Regions from separate parts of the Rhizobium sp. PL01 genome, predicted to be linked through region 1. Evidence: predicted binding sites of a transcription regulator. Region 1 holds the regulator's gene; the other holds the start of a gene.
The links. The regulator PhoB, encoded in region 1, activates phosphate uptake and scavenging genes when phosphate is short. The targets are predictions, from matches to a motif close to TGTCATNNANCTGTCAT.
Positions count from the first base shown of each region.

Region 1 (11,464 bases):
GCAAGACCGCCAAAGCGCCGCGATCTTTCAGATTCGCTTTGCGCGCTTTAGGTCTTTGGTGGCGCATGCCGTTATCGCAAAACCGCTGCGCGCTTTTACGCACAGCTAGAGAGCGCCAAGGCACCACGCAAGAACGGATTTTTGCGCGTGCAGGCGGTTCTCGGCTTCATCAAAGACCACCGACTGTTTGCCGTCGATGACGTCGTCCGTCACTTCCTCGCCGCGATGGGCAGGCAGGCAGTGCATGAACAGCGCGTCCTTGTCGGCCTTCGCCATCAGCTGGGCATTGACCTGGAATGGCTGAAAAACGTTGTGGCCGCGGGCGCGGTGTTCCTGGTTCATCGACACCCAGGTGTCTGTCACCACGCAATGGGCGCCGTCTACAGCCTGATCGGCATCATGGTAGAGCTTGATCTCGCCGCCATTGTTGCGTGCCCAGTTGAGGATCTTGTCGTCCGGTTCCGAGCCGAGCGGCACAGCCATGTTCATCCGGTAGCCAAAGCGCGCCGAGCCTTCGATGAAGGAATGCAGCACATTGTTGCCGTCGCCGGTCCAGGCAATCGTCTTGCCCTTTACGGGGCCTGCATGTTCCTCGAACGTCATGATATCGGCCATGATCTGGCAGGGATGCGTCGCATCCGTCAGGCCGTTGATAACAGGCACGGTGGCGTGCTCGGCCAGTTCCAGCAGCCGGTTGTGATCGGTGGTCCGGATCATGATGGCATCGACGTAGCGGGACAGGACCTTGGCGGTATCACCGATGGTCTCGGCGCGGCCGAGCTGCATTTCGGTGCCGGACAGGAACAGTGTCTCGCCGCCGAGCTGGCGCATGCCGACATCGAAGGACACGCGGGTGCGGGTCGAGGGCTTTTCGAAGATCATCGCCAGCATCTTGCCGGCCAGCGGCTTTTCAGCTGTTCCGGCCTTGGTGGCAACCTTACGGACGCGCGCGTCCTCGATGATCGACCTCAGGTCGGCTGTCGTCATGGCAGAAAGATCGAGAAAGTGTCTGGTACCGGCCATTCTATTCAAAGTCCTGTGTTTTTTCAGCGTGTCAGTGGAGCGTCGTTCAGGCAGATGCCTGTCGTCGTTCCACGCTCAGCTGTTCGGCGGCGCGTTCAAGCCGCGCCAGGCCTTCACGGGCTTCTTCGGCCGTCGTCACCAGCGGCGGCAGCAGGCGGATGACATTTTCGCCTGCGGGCACCGCCAGCAGTTTCTCGGCGCGGATGGCCTTCAGGAGATCGGCAGACGGCACTTTGGCCTTGATGCCGAGCATCAGGCCTTCGCCGCGGATTTCCTCGATAATATCGGGGAAACGATCGGCAAGCGACGCAAGCCCCTGCCGGAACACCAGCGACACATCACGGACGTGCTGCAGGAAATCGTCAGCAAGGATGACATCGAGAACAGCATTGCCGACGGCCATCGCCAGCGGATTGCCGCCATAGGTCGAGCCATGGGTGCCGGCGACCATGCCGGAAGCCGCTTCTTCGGTCGCAAGGCAAGCACCGAGCGGAAAACCGCCGCCAATACCCTTGGCGACCGCCATGATATCAGGCGCGACGCCTGCCCACTCATGAGCAAACAGCTTGCCTGTCCGGCCGACGCCGGTCTGGACCTCGTCGAGGATGAGCAGCAGGCCGTATTCGTCGCAGAGGGCACGCAGTTCCTGCATGAATTCCTTTGGCACGGTGCGGATACCACCCTCACCCTGGATCGGCTCGATCAGGATCGCTGCGGTCTCTTCGCTGATGGCAGCCTTCAGGGCGCCCATGTCACCAAACGGCACCTGATAAAAACCGGGTGCCTTCGGGCCAAAACCTTCCAGGTATTTTGCCTGCCCACCGGCGGCGATCGTGGCCAGCGTGCGGCCATGGAAAGCGCCTTCGAAGGTGATGATGTGGAATTTCTCCGGGTTGCCTTTGGAGAAATGATAGCGGCGTGCGGTCTTGATCGCGCATTCCAGCGCCTCTGCGCCGGAGTTGGTGAAGAACACCTTGTCGGCGAACGTCGCTTCCGTCAGGCGGCGGCTGAGGCTCTCCTGTCCGGGAACTTCATAGAGGTTCGACAGATGCCAGACCTTCTCCGCCTGCTCTTTCAATGCCGACACAAGATGTGGATGCGCGTGGCCGAGCGAGTTAACGGCAACACCGGCTGCAAAATCGAGATAGCGGGTGCCGTCCTCGGCGATCAGCCAGACGCCTTCACCGCGCTCGAACCGCAGGGGGGCGCGGGCATATGTGTCATAAAGCGGCGTGGCATCGGCCATGGCGCATGTCTCCTCAAACCATCACGGCAATTGTATAATCGGCGTCGTCAACAGGGCTGTGACCAACCCATAAAAACTCAAAATGCCGCCTTGCGGCGGCAGGGGCACTATCTTCACTTCGCAGTGCGATGTCAACAAAAGCCCATGATTTCCGGCAATTCGCGTACATACAGCGCTCGCAATTTTTTTAGCCGGATACCCTTGCAAAAATGCCACGCATGGCAAGCAAGTTGGGGAAAACTCAGAAATTGATTCGGTGGGATTCCCCGGACTCTTGTCAGGGAGTCCCCCGGGCTCTACGTTAAGAAACAATTACTAGAACGCATGCGGCGGACCTAGTCACCAAAAGTGTTATCGCGTTTCAGCCTCGGATACTATCCAGGGCTCGGTGGAGGATTCGACCATCACCAACGCTGGGAATGGAGACAAGACCATGAATTGGACTGACGAGCGGGTCGAAAAACTCAAGAAATTGTGGGCCGAAGGCTTGAGCGCGAGCCAGATCGCTGCACAGCTCGGCGGCGTCAGCCGTAATGCCGTTATCGGCAAGGTCCACCGGCTCTGCCTGCCAGGCCGCGCCAAGGCCGGCGGCAGCACTGCAACGGCCCGTGCGAAACGCCCGGCACCGTCCGCTGCACCCCGCGCACCGAGCTACACCGCGTCGCGCATGACCGCTACCCGTACAGTGACACGCACCACGGGCGCGACTGTCATGAAGGAAGAAGTCGAAATCGGCGCCATCGAGGATCAGGAAACGGCACCGGCCGGCAACAACGTTGTTATTCCGATGTCGCGCCGCCTCGTCCTGACCGAACTCACCGACCGCACCTGTAAGTGGCCGATCGGCGATCCGATGAAGGAAGAGTTCCACTTCTGCGGCAACGATTCCCCGGATACATCACCTTACTGCACATTCCATGCAAAGCTGGCTTACCAGCCGTCCGGCGAGCGTCGCCGGGCACGCTGAGGCCAGTTCGGCCGTGCGTTTCGTCAACCCCATCCCGTTCGTCCGGGATATCAGCATCTCGAAAATCTTCTATTGCGAGATGCTGGAATTGGCGATCAAACAAGACTTCGGCAATTTTGTCATGTTTGAAACGGGATTTGCCATCCATGACGGCAAATCCCTGGAAACGACGGTCTGGGGACAGCCGTCAGCGGTCACCCAACCGTATGGCCGACACAATATCCTGCTCTATTTCGAACATGATAATCTGGATGGGCTTTTCGAGCGCATCGGCGGCAACGTGAACCTCATCCACCCCATCGAGACGCAAGCCTGGGGGCAGAGGGTCTTCCGCTTTTACGATCCCGACGGGCATCCCATCGAGATTGGCGAACCGCCCGGCAACGCCTGACGGTCCTTCATCATACGAAACTCAGCTTTCCAACGAATAGCCCGCGCCACGCACAGTGCGGATCACGTCCAGCATGTTGGAAAAGTTCAGCGCCTTGCGCAACCGTCCGACATGGACATCAACCGTGCGCTCATCGACATAGATATCGTGCCCCCACACACCGTCCAAAAGCTGCGAGCGCGAAAAGACACGGCCCGGCGAGGCCATGAAGAACTCCAGCAGGCGGAACTCGGTCGGTCCAAGACGGACCTCGCGGGTCTTGCGATGGACGCGATGGGTTTCGCGGTCGAGTTCGATATCGCCGCATTTCAGCAGCGTTGACAGCACTTCGGGTTTGGCCCGGCGCAACATCGCCTTGACCCGCGCCATCAATTCCGGCGTCGAGAATGGCTTGACGACATAATCGTCAGCGCCAGTGGCGAGTCCGCGTACGCGCTCACTCTCCTCGCCGCGTGCCGTCAGCATGATGATCGGCAGACGTTCGGTTTCCGGGCGCTGGCGCAGGCGACGGCACAGTTCGATGCCGGAAACGCCCGGCAGCATCCAATCGAGGATCAAGAGATCGGGAAGGCGTTCCTGCAGGCGCATTTCCGCCTCGTCGCCACGATTGATCGTATCGACTTCGAACCCTTCGGCCTCAAGATTGTATCGGAGGAGGACGCTGAGCGCCTCTTCATCTTCAACAACGGCAATTCTTGGCAACATTCAGTTCAGCTCCTTGGCTCCCGGCCGGTTGGCCGAAGGCTTGCCGAGCGGCTCCAACGGCCGCTCGCGCAATTAGTGCGTAAGAATTTACTTACTTTATCGCGCGATCAATTGCCGATCGCGCCGACCGTGTTGGCCGTGTCATCCTTCGGACGTTCACCGACGGGCTGAGCACCGGTTGCCATGTAGTAGATGGTTTCGGCGATGTTGGTGGCGTGGTCGCCGATGCGCTCGATGTTCTTGGCGCAGAACAGCAGATGCGTGCAGGGTGTGATGTTGCGCGGATCTTCCATCATGTAGGTCAGGAGCTCGCGGAACAGCGACGTGTAGATCGCATCGATCTCGTTGTCGCGCTCGCGGATGCTGTTGGCCTTTTCCGGCGAACGGGACGCATAGACGTCAAGCACTTCCTTGAGCTGAACGAGCGCAAGCTCGGCCAGATGCTCCAGGCCGCGCGCCAGCTGACGCGGCAGGCTGGCGGTCGCGACCGCGATGACGCGCTTGGCGTTGTTCTTGCCGAGATCGCCAACCCGCTCGAGATCGGCTGCAATGCGGATCGATCCCATGATTTCGCGCAGGTCGGCCGCCATCGGCTGACGCTTGGCGATGGTGACGATCGCCTTTTCGCCGATCTGGCGCTCGGCCTCGTCGAGAATGGCGTCGTCGGAAATGACCTTCTGGGCAAGCGCCAGGTCGGAATTGACCAGAGCGCGCACGGATTCGGCCACCATCTGTTCGGCCAGGCCGCCCATCTCGGAGATGCGCCGGGTCAGGTACTTCAGATCTTCGTCGTAGACGGAAGCAATGTGCGTAGACATGATTGTTTTTCCTTGCGATCACAATCCGGGTTGGAAGACTGCCACCCTGCCCTCATGGGAGGGTGGCGAAAGCGTCCTCAGCCGAAGCGGCCCATGATGTAGTCCTGGGTCCGCTGGTCATCCGGATTGGTGAACATCTTGTCGGTGTCGTTTTCCTCGACGAGATTGCCGAGGTGGAACATGGCGGTGCGCTGCGACACACGAGCAGCCTGCTGCATCGAGTGCGTAACGATGACGATCGTGTAGTTTGTGCGCAGTTCGTGGATCAGTTCCTCGACCTTGGCGGTCGCGATTGGATCCAGTGCCGAGCACGGTTCGTCCATCAGGATGACTTCCGGGCTGACGGCAACGGCGCGTGCAATGCACAGGCGTTGCTGCTGACCACCGGAAAGACCGGTGCCGGATTCATGCAGGCGATCCTTGACCTCGTTCCAGAGACCAGCCTTCTGCAGGCTCGACTCGACGATCTGGTCCAGCTCTGCCTTGGTGCGGGCGAGACCGTGGATCTTCGGACCGTAGGTGACGTTCTCGTAGATCGACTTCGGGAACGGGTTCGGCTTCTGGAACACCATGCCGACGCGGGCGCGGAGTTCGACGACGTCGATGCTCGGGTCGTAGATATCACCTTCGTCCAGCGTGATCTTGCCGGTCACCCGGCAGCTGTCGATCGTGTCGTTCATACGGTTGAGTGTCCGCAGGAACGTCGACTTGCCGCAACCCGACGGGCCGATCAGCGCGGTTACGGTGTTTTCACGAACGTTGAGGTTAACATCGAAAAGCGCGCGCTTCTCGCCGTAATAAACCGAAACGTCCTTTCCGATCATCTTGAAGGGAACAGTGTTCATTTTCTGGTCCAGCGCCTTTTCAACTGCTGCTTCTGACATCATGTTCATGTTTCTACCTCACTACCAGCGCCGCTCAAAGCGACGCCGCAACAGGATTGCGCCAAGGTTCATGACGACGAGGAAGATCAAGAGGATCATGATCGCACCCGAGGTCCGTTCGACAAATGCACGTTCGGCTTCGTTGGCCCACATGTAGATCTGGACCGGCAGAGCAGTGGAAGGGTCCATCGGCGAGCCCGGGTAATCGACTACGAAGGCCACCATGCCGATCAGGAGCAGCGGCGCCGTTTCACCGAGTGCATGCGCCAGACCGATAATGGTGCCGGTCAGGACGCCCGGCATAGCGAGCGGCAGGACATGGTGGAAGATTGTCTGCATCTTCGAAGCACCCAGGCCAAGAGCGGCCGAGCGGATCGACGGCGGAACCGCCTTCAGCGCTGCACGGGTGGCGATGATGATCGTTGGAAGCGTCATCAATGTCAGCACGAGGCCACCAACAACAGCAGCCGAACGGGGCATGCCGGCAAAGTTGATGAAGATCGACAGACCAAGCAGACCGTAGACGATAGAGGGAACCGCCGCGAGGTTGTTGATATTGACCTCGATGAGATCGGTCAGCCTGTTCTTCGGCGCGAACTCTTCCAGATAGATCGATGCCGCGACACCGATCGGCAGGGCAAGCACCAGGACGATCAGCATCATGTAGAGCGAACCGAGGGCGGCAACACCGATACCTGCAGCTTCAGGCCGGCTCGAAGCACCATAGGTGAACAGGCCGGTGTTGAACTGCTTGGCCATCGCGCCGGTCTCAGTCAGCTTTTTCATCCATTCGAGCTGCTGATCCTTCACCTTGCGGTTGGTCTCAGCAACGGTCAGGTCGATCTGGCCCTTGTTGGCGCTGTCGATATTGCCTTCCGCCAGAAGAGTGACGTTGGCGGTCGTGCCGATGATAGCCTGATCGGCAACGACCAGATCGCGCAGCTGGGTGCGGGCGCTGGCCGAAACCATGTCCGTCGCCTGTTTGACGAGCGGCTTGTTGGCCGGATCGATACCGAGCTCCTTGACCAGCGCATCACGCACCAGAAGCGGATAATTCGCCGTCATCAGCTTGGCGGGATTGGCGCCACGCTCGTTCTTCGGATCGATGATCTTCTCCGAAAACTCGATCGGCAAGGTGATCGCGGTCTGCTGGAAGGCCGTGTAGCCTTTGGAAACGACGGTCCATAGCAGCACGAACAGAAAGAACAGGCCGATCAGAATGGCCGTCAGGCCATAGGCCTTGAAGCGGCGTTCAGCAGCATAGCGCTTCTTGATGCCGATATCGCGTCTTGGCTGCGCTGCGCGCACGTAGGTGGACTGTACGGAGGATGTCATGTCGGTCATTCGTACTGTTCCCGATACTTGCGCACGATATAGAGTGCATAGATGTTGAGGCAGAGCGTGATGGCAAACAGGGTGATGCCGAGAGCAAACGCCACCAGGGTCTGTGGCGAGTTGAACTCGAGGTCGCCCGTGAGCTGATTGACGATCTTGACGGTGACCGTGGTCATCGCTTCGAACGGGTTGAGCTGCATGCGGGCTGCAACACCGGCAGCCAGCACCACGATCATGGTTTCACCGACAGCACGCGAGGCCGTCAGAAGCAGAGCACCGACGATGCCCGGCAGTGCTGCCGGCAGGATGACACGCTTGATGGTTTCGGAGCGTGTCGCACCGAGCCCAAGCGAGCCGTCGCGCAGCGAACGCGGGACCTGTGTGATGATGTCATCCGACAGCGAGGACACGAACGGGATCAACATGATGCCCATGACGAGACCGGCCGTGAGAACGCTCTGCGCCTGGATGAAGTTGACGTAGTTTCCGGTCACAAGACCATTTAACTGAGCGGAAATATCGCGCAGGAAAGGCCCGACCGTCACCAGCGCGAAGAAGCCGTAGACGATGGTCGGGATGCCGGCGAGAATTTCCAGCAGCGGCTTGGCAATGCCACGCACGACAGGCCTTGCATACTCGGCCATGTAGATGGCGGCGAACAGACCGACCGGCACGGCAAACAGCATGGCGACAAAAGCGATATAGAGCGTGCCGGCCAGAAGCGGCAACAGACCGAACTGCCCTTCCGTACCGCCGCTGCCGGCCGCCGAAAAGCGCGGGTCCCAGACCGTGCCGAAGAAGAACGTGCTCGGAGATACCGACTGGAAGAAGCGGATAGCCTCCGACAGCATCGAGCCGACGATCCCCACCGTTGTCAGGATCGCGATCGAAGAGGCCAGCAACAGCGTACCGAGCATGACCCGTTCAACACGGTTTCTGGCCCGGAACGGCGCACTGATACCGCGAATGGCAAAAACAGCGCCGGCAATAGCAATGATCAGCACGACCGCACTCATCATCCACCGGCTGCCATCCCTCAGGGAATTATAATGCTGCGCCGATTCAACCATATAGGGCTCGCCGGCATTTGCCATCGGCACACCCTTGGCGGCCAATGCATCCCGAAGATTGCTGGAGCCGCTGGTGACGGCCGCAAGTTCATCGGCATTCAAGAGCCTCAAACCGTTGGCAACCTGCATGACCTGACCGAGCATCAGTTCGGTTGTCGCAGCGCCTTGGCTCTGTACCGATTCCGGCAGAGCAGTGCGAACAGAATTTTCAACGAAGAACGGACTGGCGAGAAGCCAGAGGGCCAGAACGAACGCTGCCGGCAAAACTGCCCAGATGGCAACATAGACGCCGTGATAGCCCGGAAGAGAATGCAGGGCGGAAAGCTTGCCTTTGGAGCTGGCCATCGCCCGTGTACGTCCGGCAAAATATGCCGCAAGGCCAACGATCAAAATGATCAAAAGAATAAGAGAAGTGCTCATCGATATGTCCCCCCGGCTTTTCACTCATTGAAAGCCGGCAAATCCGCATACTCGGGATGTCCGGCACGGCAAAGCTGCCGTGCCGGGTTTTGCACTATATTAGAGCATGTTACCGTCGGTGAAGGCCTTGCGGTCGGCGTCGCGCTCAGCGTCGGGAGCAGGTACGAGACCATAGGCAGCCAGCGGGCTGTCCGGGCCGACCATCTGGTCGTCGAGGAAGAATTCAACATATTCCTTCAGGCCCGGGATAACGCCGAGGTGAGCCTTCTTGACGTAGAAGAACAGCGGGCGGGAAACCGGATATTCGCCGGAAGCGATCGTTTCGGTCGACGGAACGATACCGCTGACGGTCGCAACCTTCAGCTTGTCAGCGTTGTTTTCATAGAAGGACAGACCGAACACACCGATACCGTTCTTGTTGGAAGCGATACGAGCGAGCGTTTCCGTGTAGTCACCATCGATATCGATCGCCAGACCGTCCTTGCGAACGGCGATGCACTTCTTGGCAGCTTCCTTTTCGTCGGCAACCAGAGCCTTGATGGCAACGTCAGCGCCGGAGTCCTTGCAGCCGTGAGCCAGCATCTTCTCGTCGAAGACTTCGCGTGTGCCGTGCTTTTCGCCCGGGATGTAAGCGGCGATTTCAACGTCCGGCAGGTCCTTGTTGACTTCCGACCACTTCTTGTAAGGGTTGGCAACGAGCTTGCCGTCGATGACGAGTTCAGCGGCGAGAGCCAGGTAGATGTCCTTCGGAACGAGCTTCAGGTCAGCATTGCTGCTGTCCGTTGCGAAGACGATGCCGTCATAACCGATCTTGACTTCCTGAACTTCAGTAACGCCTGCCGCCTTGCAGGTTTCCAGCTCGCTGTCCTTGATCTTGCGCGATGCGTTGGCGATATCGATCGTGTCCGGGCCAACGCCCTTGCAGAATTCCTTGAGGCCGGCACCGGTGCCGCCGGATTCAACAACCGGGGTCTTGAAATCAGGGAAGGTTTCGCCGAACGTTTCGGCAACAATCTTTGCGTAAGGCAGAACGGTCGAGGAGCCGGCAACCTGGATCTGGTCGCGAGCAATGGCGACGCCTGCAAATGCGGCGGATGCAACCAGAGCTGCAACAGTAAGTTTCAAGGACTTCATCAGAATACTCCCATAATGGGCTTGTGTGGGTGCGCTTTTCACCAGCGCTCGCTTTCGCCGTGTCGATCGGCCGCCCTAGTTAGCGCCCGATGCCCACACCTTTTATGTCAACTTGACGAAACATTTGTGACAAGCCAACGATTTGAAATATTTCACTATTTTTGAAAAATGACTTTTCAGGCGACAGGTTTATGTCAAAACCTCACGGTAAAGACCGTGCCCTTGCCGACTTCGGACTGAACAAGCAGTCTGGCGCGATGCCTTGTGAGGATATGCTTGACGATTGCAAGCCCGAGACCCGTGCCTTTTTTCGATCGGCTGGCTTCCACATTAACCCGGTAGAATCGTTCGGTAATACGGGGAACGTGTTCTGCCGGAATGCCAGGCCCGTGATCGCGGACGGAGACTTCGGCCGGCGTACCTCCGCCGCCCGAAAGCGTAACCTCAACCTTTTTGCCCTCCTGGCCATATTTGCAGGCGTTTTCGATCAGGTTCTCGAAGACCTCCGTCAGCTCGTCACGGTCTCCCTGCACGATCACCGGATCATCGGGCACAATCAGCGAAATCTCCACACCGACGTCCTCGGCAAGCGGCCCGAGCGCATCGCGAACATGGCCAAGCAGCGGCGCCAGATTGATCGCCTCATCCGGTGCGATATGGGATTTAAGCTCCAGCCGCGATAGAGACAGGAGATCATCGACGAGCCGGCTCATCCGCGTCGCCTGCTCGTGCATGATACCGAGAAATTTTTCGTGCGCCTTCTGGTCGTTGCGCGCAGGCCCTTGCAGCGTCTCGATAAAACCGCGCAACGAGGCAAGCGGTGTTCTCAGTTCATGGCTTGCATTGGCAACAAAATCGGAGCGCATCCGATCGATCCGGCGCGCTTGGGAAATATCGCGGTACGACAGGATATAGAGCCGCTCGCCGGTCTTTTGACCGACTTCGGCCGGCGCGACCCGAACGATATAGACCGCATCAGACGGGAAGCGTTCCGAATGCTCGATCTGGTTGACCTTACCGGTAACAATGGTCTCGCGAACCATGTCGAGTATGCCGGGTGAACGGACGCGGGCCGACAGGTCCGTGTTTGGTGGGATGGTCCCGAAGGCCTTTTCTGCGGCCTGATTCTGCAACAGCACCGTTTCATCGGGCGCGATCACCAAAATCGGCGTGTCGAGCGCGTTGAAGACTGTCGCGAGCATATCGAGATCGGTTTCCTCCACAACAGACGGTGCAACCACGACCACAGGAACCGGCGGCTTAGGATCTGCGGAACGATTGAACAGGACGATCACCCACACGAGCCAGAACAGCAGCACGGCGGCCATATGGATACCGAAAAAAACAAGACCTCCGGCTGCGGCAATGGACAAGCCAATGCCCCATATCTCCGACCTGGCTGTCTGCTTCAGTCGTTCCCAGACTTTTATTGTATCTTTCAAGATCATCTCACGTGCACGGTGCAATTGAC
Region 1 is NZ_JAWQUM010000005.1:168,255-179,718, reverse strand. It holds gene argF (ornithine carbamoyltransferase) at 106-1,023, opposite strand; gene R6X40_RS14060 (aspartate aminotransferase family protein) at 1,070-2,269, opposite strand; gene R6X40_RS14055 (GcrA family cell cycle regulator) at 2,703-3,236, shown strand; gene R6X40_RS14050 (VOC family protein) at 3,250-3,627, shown strand; gene phoB (phosphate regulon transcriptional regulator PhoB) at 3,649-4,332, opposite strand; gene phoU (phosphate signaling complex protein PhoU) at 4,440-5,150, opposite strand; gene pstB (phosphate ABC transporter ATP-binding protein PstB) at 5,228-6,043, opposite strand; gene pstA (phosphate ABC transporter permease PstA) at 6,056-7,378, opposite strand; gene pstC (phosphate ABC transporter permease subunit PstC) at 7,375-8,859, opposite strand; gene R6X40_RS14020 (substrate-binding domain-containing protein) at 8,959-9,993, opposite strand; gene phoR (phosphate regulon sensor histidine kinase PhoR) at 10,188-11,441, opposite strand.

Region 2 (11,464 bases), on a different contig from region 1:
GACCAGGCCTGCCTTCAGGCAACGGCCAGAGAACCACGGTCGCACGACAACCTGTTCCACACGGTGCTTGGCCTGATGAACGTCTCGACCAAGGTTTACGAGCCGTCGCTCGACGCCGTGGCTGCATGCCGGACAAGCGCTGGGTCGTAAGCGATCGGCAATACGCTTTTATAGTGTGGCCTGCTCCCCAAGGGAGTGGGCTTGTCGCCGTTGCATCAAAGCCGTTTGACGGCGCAGTCCAAAGAGGGAATAAGAATGCCGGTGGAGCTGACCGAGGGGACCAGCGGCTTGCGTGTTCTACTTGTCGAGGACAATGAGATACTGGGGGAGGCCGTTCGCGATCATATCGCGGCTGCCGATCATGCCGTCGATTGGATGAAGACGCTCGACGATGCGCGGATGTCGCTGCGGACCGTCTCCTATGGTCTGATCCTGCTTGATCTTCGCCTGCCGGATGGCAGTGGCATCTCTCTTCTGAAAGAGTTGCGGGTAAGCAGCAATGCGACGCCGGTGATCATCCTGACCGCCCATGACCAGATTTCCGACCGGATCGAAGGCTTGAACAGCGGTGCTGACGACTATCTCGTCAAGCCGTTCGATCTCGGCGAACTCAGCGCGCGCATGCTTGCCGTCATCCGCCGCTATGGCGGCAATATTTCGCCGGTGATCCGCTTTGGCGACCTGAAGATCTCGCCTGTCGACCGGCGGGTGTTTGCCGGCGAGGCGGAAGTCGGTCTTTCCGGGCGCGAATGGGCTGTTCTCGACACGCTGCTGTCGCGGCCGGGGGCGATCATTTCCAAGGCGCAGATCGAGGAGGCACTCTATGCCTTCGGTTCCGAGATCGAGAGCAATACAGTGGAGGTCTATGTCAGCCGGTTGCGCAAGAAACTCGGGCGGGACCATGTCGTGACCGTGCGCGGCGTTGGCTACAAGATCGGGACACCGGCGTGACGCAGCAGAAAACGCGCACGCGCAGCATGACCGGCCGCTTGATCCTGTGGCTCACCGGCGTGACCGTGGCTTTCTGGCTGATCGCTGCCGGCCTTGGCGTCGCTGTGATGAAGGACGAGTTCGACGAATTCTTCAACGGTTCGCTGCAGGAAACGGCCGAGCGGCTGTTGCCTCTGGTGCTGGATGACTTGCAGCGACGCGAGGGGCCTCCATCGCCACGGCATTTTCAAAGCGAGGCCGAGGATCTGGGAGAGGAATATCTGGTCTATCAGGTTCGCGATGCGAGCGGAAAAATCCTCATTCGCTCGCATGATGCGCCGATGGAGCCGTTTGATGTGCCGCTGAAACGCGGTTTCTTTGAAGACGATACCTACCATTTTTATACGGCGAGCGCCGCCGACAACATGACCTTCGTGCAGGTTGCTGATGCCATGGACAACCGCACCGAAGCCGTGACGGAAGGCAGTTTAGCACTGTTCCTGCCAGTGCTGGTGCTGATCCCGGTCAGCGTCCTGTTGATATGGCTGATCGTGCGCCGGGCGCTTGCCCCGGTCGATGATCTGCGCGAGGCAATCGAGAAAAAGGACGGCGGCAACCTGGTGCCGGTGCCGTCCAGCATGCTGCCACGCGAACTTCGGCCGATCGCCAGCTCCGTCAACCGTCTGCTGAGCCGGCTGCAGGCGGCCTTCGATGCGGAGCGGGAATTTACCGCCAACAGTGCGCATGAACTCCGAACGCCGATCGCCGGTGCGCTGGCACAGACGCAGATGCTGATTGCCGAGCTCAAAGGGCCAAGCAAGCGGCGCGCCCAGCAGATCGAGACATCGCTCGCTAATCTTGGCCACACCACCGAGAAACTGCTGCAGCTGGCGCGGGCCGAGGCCGGTATCGGCGCGGGTACGGTCACCGTCGATCTGGCGCGCGTGCTGGAACTGGTGGTGACCGATTTCGAGCGGAGCGATCCGGGTTCGAAGCGTTTGCGTCTCCACCGTCAACCGGGGGCGGCGTTGACAGGACACTACAGCGAAGACGCCTTTGCGATCGTGTTGCGCAACCTGATCGAGAATGCGCTTTTGCATGGCGACCGGGACGAGCCGGTGGATATCCGCCTGGAGAAGGGCGGAGTGGTCCGCATCGTCAATGGTGCGGCGGCTCTTTCGCCGGACGAACTGGCGGCAGTCCGCAAACGTTTCGGGCGTGGTAATAGCCTTTCACCGGGCTCTGGCCTTGGCCTGTCGATCGCCGAGCGATTGCTGCAGCAGATGAATGCCGGTTTTGAGGTCATGTCCCCGGCGACGGGACGCCAGGACGGGTTCGAGGTGATGCTGCGGTTTAGCGATGACGGGGATGCTGCCTAACGCCGTGGGCTGACCAAGGCAGCATCTTGCTCTTCTCCTCAGCGGGGAGAAGAGAAAAGCAGTTTCCTCAATCCCGGTCCGGTGCCCCGAGCGGAAAGAACGAGCGGTAGGGGCGGCCTTCATCGACAGCGCGGGCGAAGGACGGGCGGGCGAGAAGGCGGGCGCGGTAGGCGCGGACATTCGGGAAGGTTTCGGCGATCGGGTGCACCCAGTCTGCATAGAACAGCGACGGGCAGGCGGCGCAATCGGCAAGGCTGAACTGGTCGCCGGCCGCCCATTCGGTTTTCCCCACCACGCCGTCGAGCCAGCCATAGGCGTCGTCGAGCATCGCTTTCGCCTCGGTGACGCCGTAGGGGTCGCGGTCGGCCTCCGGGCGGATCTGGTTGAACACCACGTTCTGCATCGGCGTCATGACGTAATTGTCAAAGAAGCGGTCCATCATCCGGGTGCGGAGTGCCGCCTGCGGATCGCTGGGGATCAAGCGGACGCTGCCGGGATAATTGAGCATCAGATATTCGATGATGATGGTTGCCTCCATCACCGCGTTTTCGCCGTCCTTCAGCACCGGAAAGCGCTTGATCGGCCAGATCGATTGCCATTCCTCGACGGTGCTTTCCTCCTCCGGGCTCAGCATGCGGTAATCGAACGCTGTGCCGTTCTCATAGATTGCCACAAGCACCTTCTGGCAATAGGACGAGAACGGGTGGGCAAAGAGCTGCGGTGTCATCATATCCTCCAAAACTGATTTCAATCTGCAACTGGTTGTTCTGTAGAGCGACTAATCCTATATTGCAAGTGGTTTAGACGGGGGCGTGTCTTGGATATTGTGCAGCGATCGGGATGCCCGATCAATCTTACACTGGAAATGCTCGGCGATCGCTGGAGCCTGATCGTCATTCGAGATCTGATGTTCGGCAACCGACGGCATTTTCGCGAGCTTTTGACGCAGTCGGAAGAGGGGATCGCCTCGAATATCCTGGCCGACCGGCTGAAGCGGCTGACCGAAAACGGACTTTTGTCCCGCCGAGACGATCCGAGCCACAAGCAGAAGGGCATCTATAGCCTGACCGAACCGTCGATCCAGCTGGTGCCGCTTCTCGCGCAGATGGGCGCCTGGGGCAGGCGGCATACGGCAGTATCCGAAGAATTGTCCATCCGCGCCGAACTGCTCGAAGAGGGCGGACCTGCGATGTGGACGGCGTTCATGGAGGAGTTGCGGAGTTTGCATCTCGATCAGCCAGCGCCGGAGCGGTCGGTGTTTGCGGAACTGCAGGCGGCGTATCTGGCGGTGGTGGCGAGAAACGGCGGGTCGGCTGCGTGATCCGGCGTTGATTTCAGCAACTTCCGTCAGGCCGTCTGTGACGCCAGTGGATAGGCTGTCCGTGTCATGAAGGAGAAGAGCTTGGACACTGCCGCCGCACAGAACTACCGCAACAGGTTTCAGCGTGTTCTTCGTCACATCGACGCGCATCTCGACGATGATTTGAGCGTGGAAATCCTATGCGGTGTCGCGGCTTTTTCCAGATTTCATTTCCACCGGCAATTTTCCGAGCTGCTCGGCATCGGCGTCTACCCCTACATCCAGACGCTGCGGCTGAAACGGGCATCGTACAGGCTGGCTTTCCGAAAGGAGATGCCGATCCTGCAGATTGCGCTGTCCAGCGGATATGAAGGGCCAGAGGCTTTTGCCCGTGCTTTCAAGCAGAGGACCGGTCAGACGCCGAGCGCCTTTCGGAAGGAGCCGCATTGGGATGCCTTGCATGACGCACACCAGTCCACCCTCATAGCAAGGAACAGGGTCATGCAGCAGACATTTGCCGCCATCGAGATCGTCGACGTCAAGGAAACCAGAATTGCCATCCTGCCGCATCGCGGCGATCCCGCATTGGTCGGGAGAACCATCCGCCGGTTCATCGAATGGCGAAAAAGCAACGGCCTGCCGCCGCGGCTGAACGATACCTACAATATTTTCCACAATGATCCAAAGGAAGTCGCGCCAGCGGACTTTCGCCTCGATCTCTGTGTGGCGACGGACAGGACTATCGCCGATCCGGACATCGGCATCATGGCTGGCATTATCCCGGCCGGCCGATGTGCGGTGCTGCGCCATACAGGCTCGGACGATGGGCTAGGTGCTGCGCTGTCGCATCTTTACGCGCATTGGCTGCCGCTAAGCGGCGAGGCGTTGCGCGACTTTCCGCTCTATTGCCAGCGCCTCCGCTTTTTCCCCGATGTGGCGGAAAAGGATGCGGTGACGGATATTTTCCTGCCGCTGGCATGACAGTGGGGAGATCCGGCGCTTAGCGCCGGATCTCAGAATGCCAATCAATACACTTCCGGCACATACAATTCCGGCGAAACCGGGTGGCGCGTGTAGTCGTCGTGGCGGACCCGTTCGGGCAGGACGAGTTCGGGTTTTGGCACGTCCTCATACGGGATCTGGGCGAGCAGGTGGGCGATGCAGTTGAGCCGCGCCTTCTTCTTGTCGACGGCCTGGACGACCCACCACGGGGCTTCGGTGATATGGGTCTTGGCGAGCATCTCTTCCTTGGCCTTGGTATAGTCTTCCCAGTGGATGCGGCTTTCCATGTCCATCGGCGACAGTTTCCACTGTTTCAGTGGATCGTGAATGCGCATCTGGAAGCGGAATTCCTGTTCCTCGTTGGTGATCGAGAACCAGTACTTGATCAGGATAATGCCGGAGCGCACCAGCATGCGTTCGAATTCCGGAACAGTGCGGAAGAATTCGTCGAGTTCTTCGGGCGAGCAGAAGCCCATGACGCGCTCGACACCGGCGCGGTTGTACCAGGAGCGGTCGAACAGCACCATTTCGCCTGCGGTCGGCAGATGCGGCACGTAGCGCTGAAAATACCACTGGTTCTTCTCGCGCTCGGTCGGCGCGGGCAGGGCAACGACGCGGCAGACGCGCGGATTGAGCCGCTGCGTAACACGCTTGATGGCGCCGCCCTTGCCAGCACTGTCGCGGCCTTCGAACAGCACCACGACCTTGAGCTTCTTGTACTGCACCCAATCCTGCAGGCGCACGAGTTCGTGTTGCAGGCGGAACAATTCGCGGAAATAGATCTTGCGCTCCAGCGATGGCTCGGCCGGGCCAGACATGCCCTCAGCGACCATCTCGTCAAGCCGGTCTTCCTCCATCTGCATTTCCAGCTCTTCGTCAAAGCTGTCAGCGATTTCCGCTTTGATGCGGTCGAGTTGGTCGATCATTGGTCAAATCCCCGTTGGTTGACGGCACAGGAGCAGGTCTTCATGACAGGTCTATGACAGTCGTTGTCATGGACCAGCTATGTGGGGGCAAAATCCGAACTTGCGAGGAAAAACAACGCTGCCGGGCGGCATGCGCGGATCTCTACGCTGCGATGCGTCATGAAAGGTTCATGCGCAAGTCCTAACAAAAGCGTGAAGCTATGCGAGGGGACGAGCCAAATGGTTGATCTTAGTTCAGGACAGGCTGGCCGCGACCATGTTCGCCACCCGCTGGAAGGCACAGGCGGTTCGGCAAAGTGGTTTATTCCGGCCTTTGTCGTCATCATTCTCGGCGGGCTCGGCTATGTCGGCTATGCGCTTGGCCAGGACCTGACAAGCGCGGTGGCTGTTCCGTGGATCCTGCTTGGCCTGGCTCTGCTGATCGCGCTCGGCTTCGAATTCGTCAACGGTTTCCATGATACCGCCAACGCGGTGGCGACCGTCATCTATACACGATCGATGCCAGCGGAATTCGCGGTGATCTGGTCGGGTTTCTTCAATTTTCTGGGCGTGCTGACCTCAAGCGGTGCCGTTGCCTTCGGTATTCTGGCGCTGCTGCCGGTCGAATTGATCCTGCAGGTCGGGTCCGGCTCCGGTCTCGCCATGGTGTTTGCGCTTTTGACTGCAGCGATCCTCTGGAACCTCGGAACCTGGTATCTCGGTCTGCCATCATCCAGCTCGCATACGCTGATCGGCTCGATTATCGGTGTCGGCCTCGCCAACCAGTTTCTGGCACCGGCCGGAACGGCAACGAGCGGGGTCGACTGGTCGCAGGCCTCCAATATCGGGCTTTCGCTGCTGCTTTCACCGCTGATCGGTTTTGGTTGTGCGGCCCTTCTGCTGCTGGCGATGAAGCTTCTGGTGCGCAATCAGGCGCTCTATCAGGAGCCAAAGACCAATGCGCCGCCGCCATTGTGGATCCGCGCTCTTTTGATCTTCACCTGCACCGGGGTCAGCTTTGCCCATGGCTCCAATGACGGCCAGAAGGGCATGGGATTGATCATGCTGATCCTGATCGGGCTGGTGCCGACAGCCTTTGCGCTGAACCGGACGCCGGATGTGAACTATCTCGAAGCCTATAAATCGGCATCGGCGCAGGTTGAAACGGCGCTGGGAAAATATGTGAAGCCGGGCGTCACGGTGACCGACCCGAAAGCGGCGGTCGAAGAGGCCGTTCGTACCAAGAGCTGGACCGACCAGACGACACCGGCGCTGCAGCAATATATCCACAAGACCAGCGCCGAAGTGGCTGCTTTCCCGACGCTGGAAGCCGTGCCGAATGAGCTGGTCGGTAACGTTCGCAACGATATCTACCTGATCGGCGAGGCGCTGAAACTGATCGACAAGAAGAAGCTTCTGCCAATGGAAGAGGCTGATTTTGCCGCCGTGACGAGCTACCACACGGCTGTCGATAACGCGACGAAGTTCATCCCGATCTGGGTCAAGGTGGCGGTGGCCCTGGCGCTCGGCCTCGGCACGATGATCGGCTGGAAACGCATCGTCGTGACCGTTGGCGAAAAAATCGGCAAGACACACTTGACCTACGGGCAGGGGGCCGCGGCCGAAGTCGTCGCCATGGTCACCATCGGGGCCGCCGACCATTTCGGCCTGCCGGTCTCGACCACCCATGTCCTCTCATCCGGCGTGGCGGGCACGATGGCGGCCAACGGCTCCGGGCTGCAATGGGCGACGGTGCGCAACATGCTGATGGCCTGGGTGCTGACGCTGCCCGCCTCGATCGGTATCGCGTTTGTGCTCTATGTGATCTTGCGGCAGGTTTTTTAAGGGTAGCGGCGTTTCAACCCGTGCGAGATTCAAGCCTGTTGCGCAGGCCGGCAAGCGAACGTTCGAAGACGGTTTCATCGGCCCCGGCGCGTGACAGGACCAGCGCGCCTTGAATGCCGGAAACGGCATCTTCTGACAGCTGTTTGGCGCGTTCAGCCGGGGTGCCGTCGCATATCAATGCGGCTTCAAGTGCAGTCGTCCAGCGCTTGAAATAGGTTCGGATAGGGGCTGCGAACCGGTCACGGGTTTCGTCGAGCGCGAAGGCGCCGATGAGGCAGATGCGCTTGCCGGAGCGGAAATAGTCGTCCACCGCAGTCCACATCCGCGCGATCGCCGCACGCGGCTCGGCGGTTTCGAGCGGGACGAAGATTTCCCGCGCAAACCACGCATCGACATGGGCCAGAACTTCCGCCGCCATCTGTTCCTTGCCGCCCGGGAAGAAGTGATAGAGGCTGCCCTTGGACAGCCGGGTCCGCTTGGTGATCGTGCTCATCGATGCACCTTCATAGCCGCATTCCCGAAAGACCTCGGCGACCAGCGCTATGGCATCGGACTTTTCGAAAACAGTACGCATGGCCTGATCAGAGGTCGAGATCGGAGAGGCCGGGATGATCGTCCGGACGGCGGCCGAGCGGCCAATGGAACTTACGGTCGCTTTCGGCAATAGGCAGATCATTGATCGAGGCGAAGCGGCGCTGCATCAGGCCGTCGGGGGCAAATTCCCAGTTTTCGTTGCCGTAGCTGCGATACCACTGGCCACTGTCATCATGCCACTCATAGGCAAAGCGGACGGCTATCCGGTTTCCTTCGAACGCCCAGATTTCCTTGATCAGGCGGTAGTTCAGCTCGCGTTGCCATTTCCGCGTCAGGAATTCGACGATCTGCGGGCGCCCGACGGGAAATTCGGCGCGGTTCCGCCAGTGGCAATCCCCGGTATAGACGTTCGAGACGCGGACGGGATCGCGGCTGTTCCAGCCGTCTTCCGCCATGCGTACTTTGGCGACGGCGGTTTCCTGCGTGAAAGGGGGTAGCAAGGCGGTCATTGCAAGCTCCTTTTGAGACGATAGGTCTTATCTAGACCGATTGGTTTAATGAGGCAAGCCCGATGTTGAGATCGGGAGCCCCATTGCTGACGCCGATGGTGGGCCAAACTTCAGGACCGGGTGTCGCAAATGCGGTGGCGCAGCCATTGCACGCGGGCCGCAATTTCGCTAAGAGACCGGCGACTTCAGACTAGACGGGCGCGGGTTTTCCGCGCAGCATTTTCGACCGGTAGAGGCACATGGCACGCATCGTGATGAAATTCGGCGGCACGTCCGTCGCGGATATGGATCGCATCAGGAATGTGGTCCGCCATGTGAAACGCGAGGTCGATGCCGGCCACGAGGTTGCGGTCGTCGTTTCCGCCATGTCCGGCAAGACCAACGAACTGGTTGCCTGGACGCGCGATGCGTCGCCCATGCACGATGCGCGTGAATACGATTCCGTCGTTGCATCCGGCGAACAGGTGACCTCGGGCCTTTTGGCGCTGGCGCTGCAGAACATCGGTATCAACGCCCGCTCCTGGCAGGGCTGGCAGATCCCGATCCGGACCGACAACGCCCATGGCGCGGCGCGTATTCTTGAAATTGATGGTTCCGAACTGATCCGCCGCTTTGGCGAGGGCCAGGTGGCCGTCATCGCCGGCTTTCAGGGTCTTGGACCGGACAACCGGATCGCGACGCTCGGCCGCGGCGGCTCTGACACATCGGCGGTTGCGATCGCAGCTGCGGTCAAGGCTGACCGTTGCGACATCTACACCGATGTCGACGGCGTCTACACCACCGACCCGCGCATCGAGCCGAAGGCCAAGCGCCTGAAGAAGATCGCGTTCGAGGAAATGCTGGAAATGGCGTCGCTTGGCGCCAAGGTCCTGCAGGTGCGTTCGGTCGAGCTTGCCATGGTATTCAAGGTTCGCACCTTCGTGCGTTCCAGTTTCGTAGACCCCGACGCGCCGGGCATGGGCGATTTTCTGAACCCGCCCGGCACGCTGATTTGTGATGAGGATGAGATTTTGGAACAGGAAGTCGTCACCGGCATCGCCTATGCCAAGGATGAAGCGCAGATTTCGCTCCGGCGCGTGGCTGACCGGCCTGGCGTCTCGGCAGCGATCTTCGGGCCTCTGGCCGAAGCCCATATCAATGTCGATATGATCGTCCAGAACATTTCCGAAGACGGCTCCAAGACCGACATGACGTTTACGGTGCCATCGACCGACGTCGATAAGGCGCTGAAGGTTCTCAGCGAAGCCAAGGCCCAGATCGGCTTCGACGTCATCCAGAACGAATCAGGCCTGGTGAAAGTCTCGGTCATCGGTATCGGCATGCGCAGCCATGCGGGCGTGGCCGCGTCCGCTTTCCGCGCACTTGCCGAAAAAGGTATCAACATCAAGGCAATCACTACCTCGGAAATCAAGATTTCGATCCTGATCGATGGTGCTTATGCCGAATTGGCCGTTCGCACTTTGCATTCCGTCTACGGTCTGGATAAGAGTTAAAGCAGGCGGCGGTGACGGTGTTTTCGCTTATATAAGCGGGAACAAATTACCGCCTGCAGTTGTTGACTTTTATTCAGGAGACGTTGTGTGATGAGAGACCTCTCTGCGGGTCCACGCGTCCTTCTCAAGCGGCTACGCGAGTTGATGGCGGAACCGCTTGAGCCGCAGGAACGCCTTGACCAGATTGTTCGCCAGATTGCGCAGAACATGGTCGCGGAAGTGTGTTCGGTCTATGTGCTGCGTTCCGATGGCGTGCTCGAACTCTATGCAACCGAAGGTCTGAACAAGGGCGCCGTGCATCTGGCGCAACTGCAGATGGGGCAGGGCCTTGTCGGCACCATTGCAGCGTCGGCCCGGCCGCTCAATCTTTCCGACGCGCAAGCCCATCCGGCCTTCACCTATCTGCCGGAGACCGGCGAAGAAATCTATCATTCCTTCCTCGGCGTGCCCATCCTGCGCACCGGCCGCTCGCTCGGCGTTCTCGTCGTGCAGAACAAGGCGAGCCGCACCTATCGCGACGATGAGGTCGAGGCGATGGAGACGACGGCAATGGTGCTGGCCGAAATGGTGGCGACCGGGGAATTGAAGAAGCTTACACGGCCAGGGCTGGAACTTGACCTTTCGCGGCCGGTGACGATCGACGGATCGAGCTTCAACGATGGCATCGGCCTTGGCTACGTCGTGCTGCACGAACCGCGTATCGTCGTCACCAATCTTCTGAACGACGATACCGATCATGAACTCGGACGGCTGGCGGAAGCGCTGGGATCCTTGCGCATCTCGATCGATGACATGCTGTCGCGCCGCGACGTTTCCATGGAAGGCGAACACCGCGCCGTTCTGGAAGCCTACCGGATGTTTGCGCATGATCGCGGCTGGGTGCGGAAGCTCGAAGAGGCGATCCGCAACGGCCTGACGGCGGAAGCGGCGGTCGAGCGGGTGCAGAGCGAAACCAAGGCCCGGATGATCCGGCTGACGGATCCGTATTTGCGCGAGCGCATGCATGATTTCGACGATCTGGCCAACCGGCTGCTGCGACAGCTGACTGGCTATGGCGCCAAGATGTCGGCGACGGATTTTCCAAACGACGCGATTGTCGTCGCACGCGCCATGGGGGCGGCTGAGCTGCTCGATTATCCGCGTGAAAACGTGCGTGGCCTCGTGCTCGAAGACGGCGCGGTGACCAGCCATGTGGTGATTGTCGCACGTGCCATGGGCATTTCGGTGGTCGGCCAGGCGGCGGGCGTCGTGGCGCTGGCGGAAAATGGCGACGCGATCATCGTCGATGGCGATGATGCCCAGGTGCATCTGCGGCCGATGGCCGATCTGCAACGGGCGTATGAGGAAAAGGTCAAGCTTCGGGCGCGCCGCCAGGAGCAGTACCGGGCCTTGCGCGACATCGAACCGGTCACCCGGGACGGCAAGCGGATCAAGCTGCAGATGAATGCCGGCCTGTTGGTCGATCTGCCGCAGCTGGCCGAATCCGGTGCAGAGGGCATCGGTCTGTTCCGCACCGAACTGCAGTTCATGATCGCTTCGACCATGCCGAAGATGGAAGAACAGGAAC
Region 2 is NZ_JAWQUM010000004.1:510,048-521,511, forward strand. It holds gene R6X40_RS13065 (phosphoethanolamine--lipid A transferase) at 1-150, shown strand, start outside; gene R6X40_RS13070 (response regulator transcription factor) at 289-951, shown strand; gene R6X40_RS13075 (histidine kinase dimerization/phospho-acceptor domain-containing protein) at 978-2,309, shown strand; gene R6X40_RS13080 (glutathione S-transferase family protein) at 2,377-3,036, opposite strand; gene R6X40_RS13085 (helix-turn-helix domain-containing protein) at 3,127-3,630, shown strand; gene R6X40_RS13090 (AraC family transcriptional regulator) at 3,712-4,590, shown strand; gene ppk2 (polyphosphate kinase 2) at 4,635-5,537, opposite strand; gene R6X40_RS13100 (inorganic phosphate transporter) at 5,757-7,361, shown strand; gene R6X40_RS13105 (TetR/AcrR family transcriptional regulator) at 7,375-7,935, opposite strand; gene R6X40_RS13110 (nuclear transport factor 2 family protein) at 7,943-8,404, opposite strand; gene R6X40_RS13115 (aspartate kinase) at 8,644-9,897, shown strand; gene ptsP (phosphoenolpyruvate--protein phosphotransferase) at 9,988-11,464, shown strand, end outside.
Region 2: ppk2 (polyphosphate kinase 2) is a predicted target of PhoB. The motif match lies at 5,580-5,596, and genes of this name have one in related genera.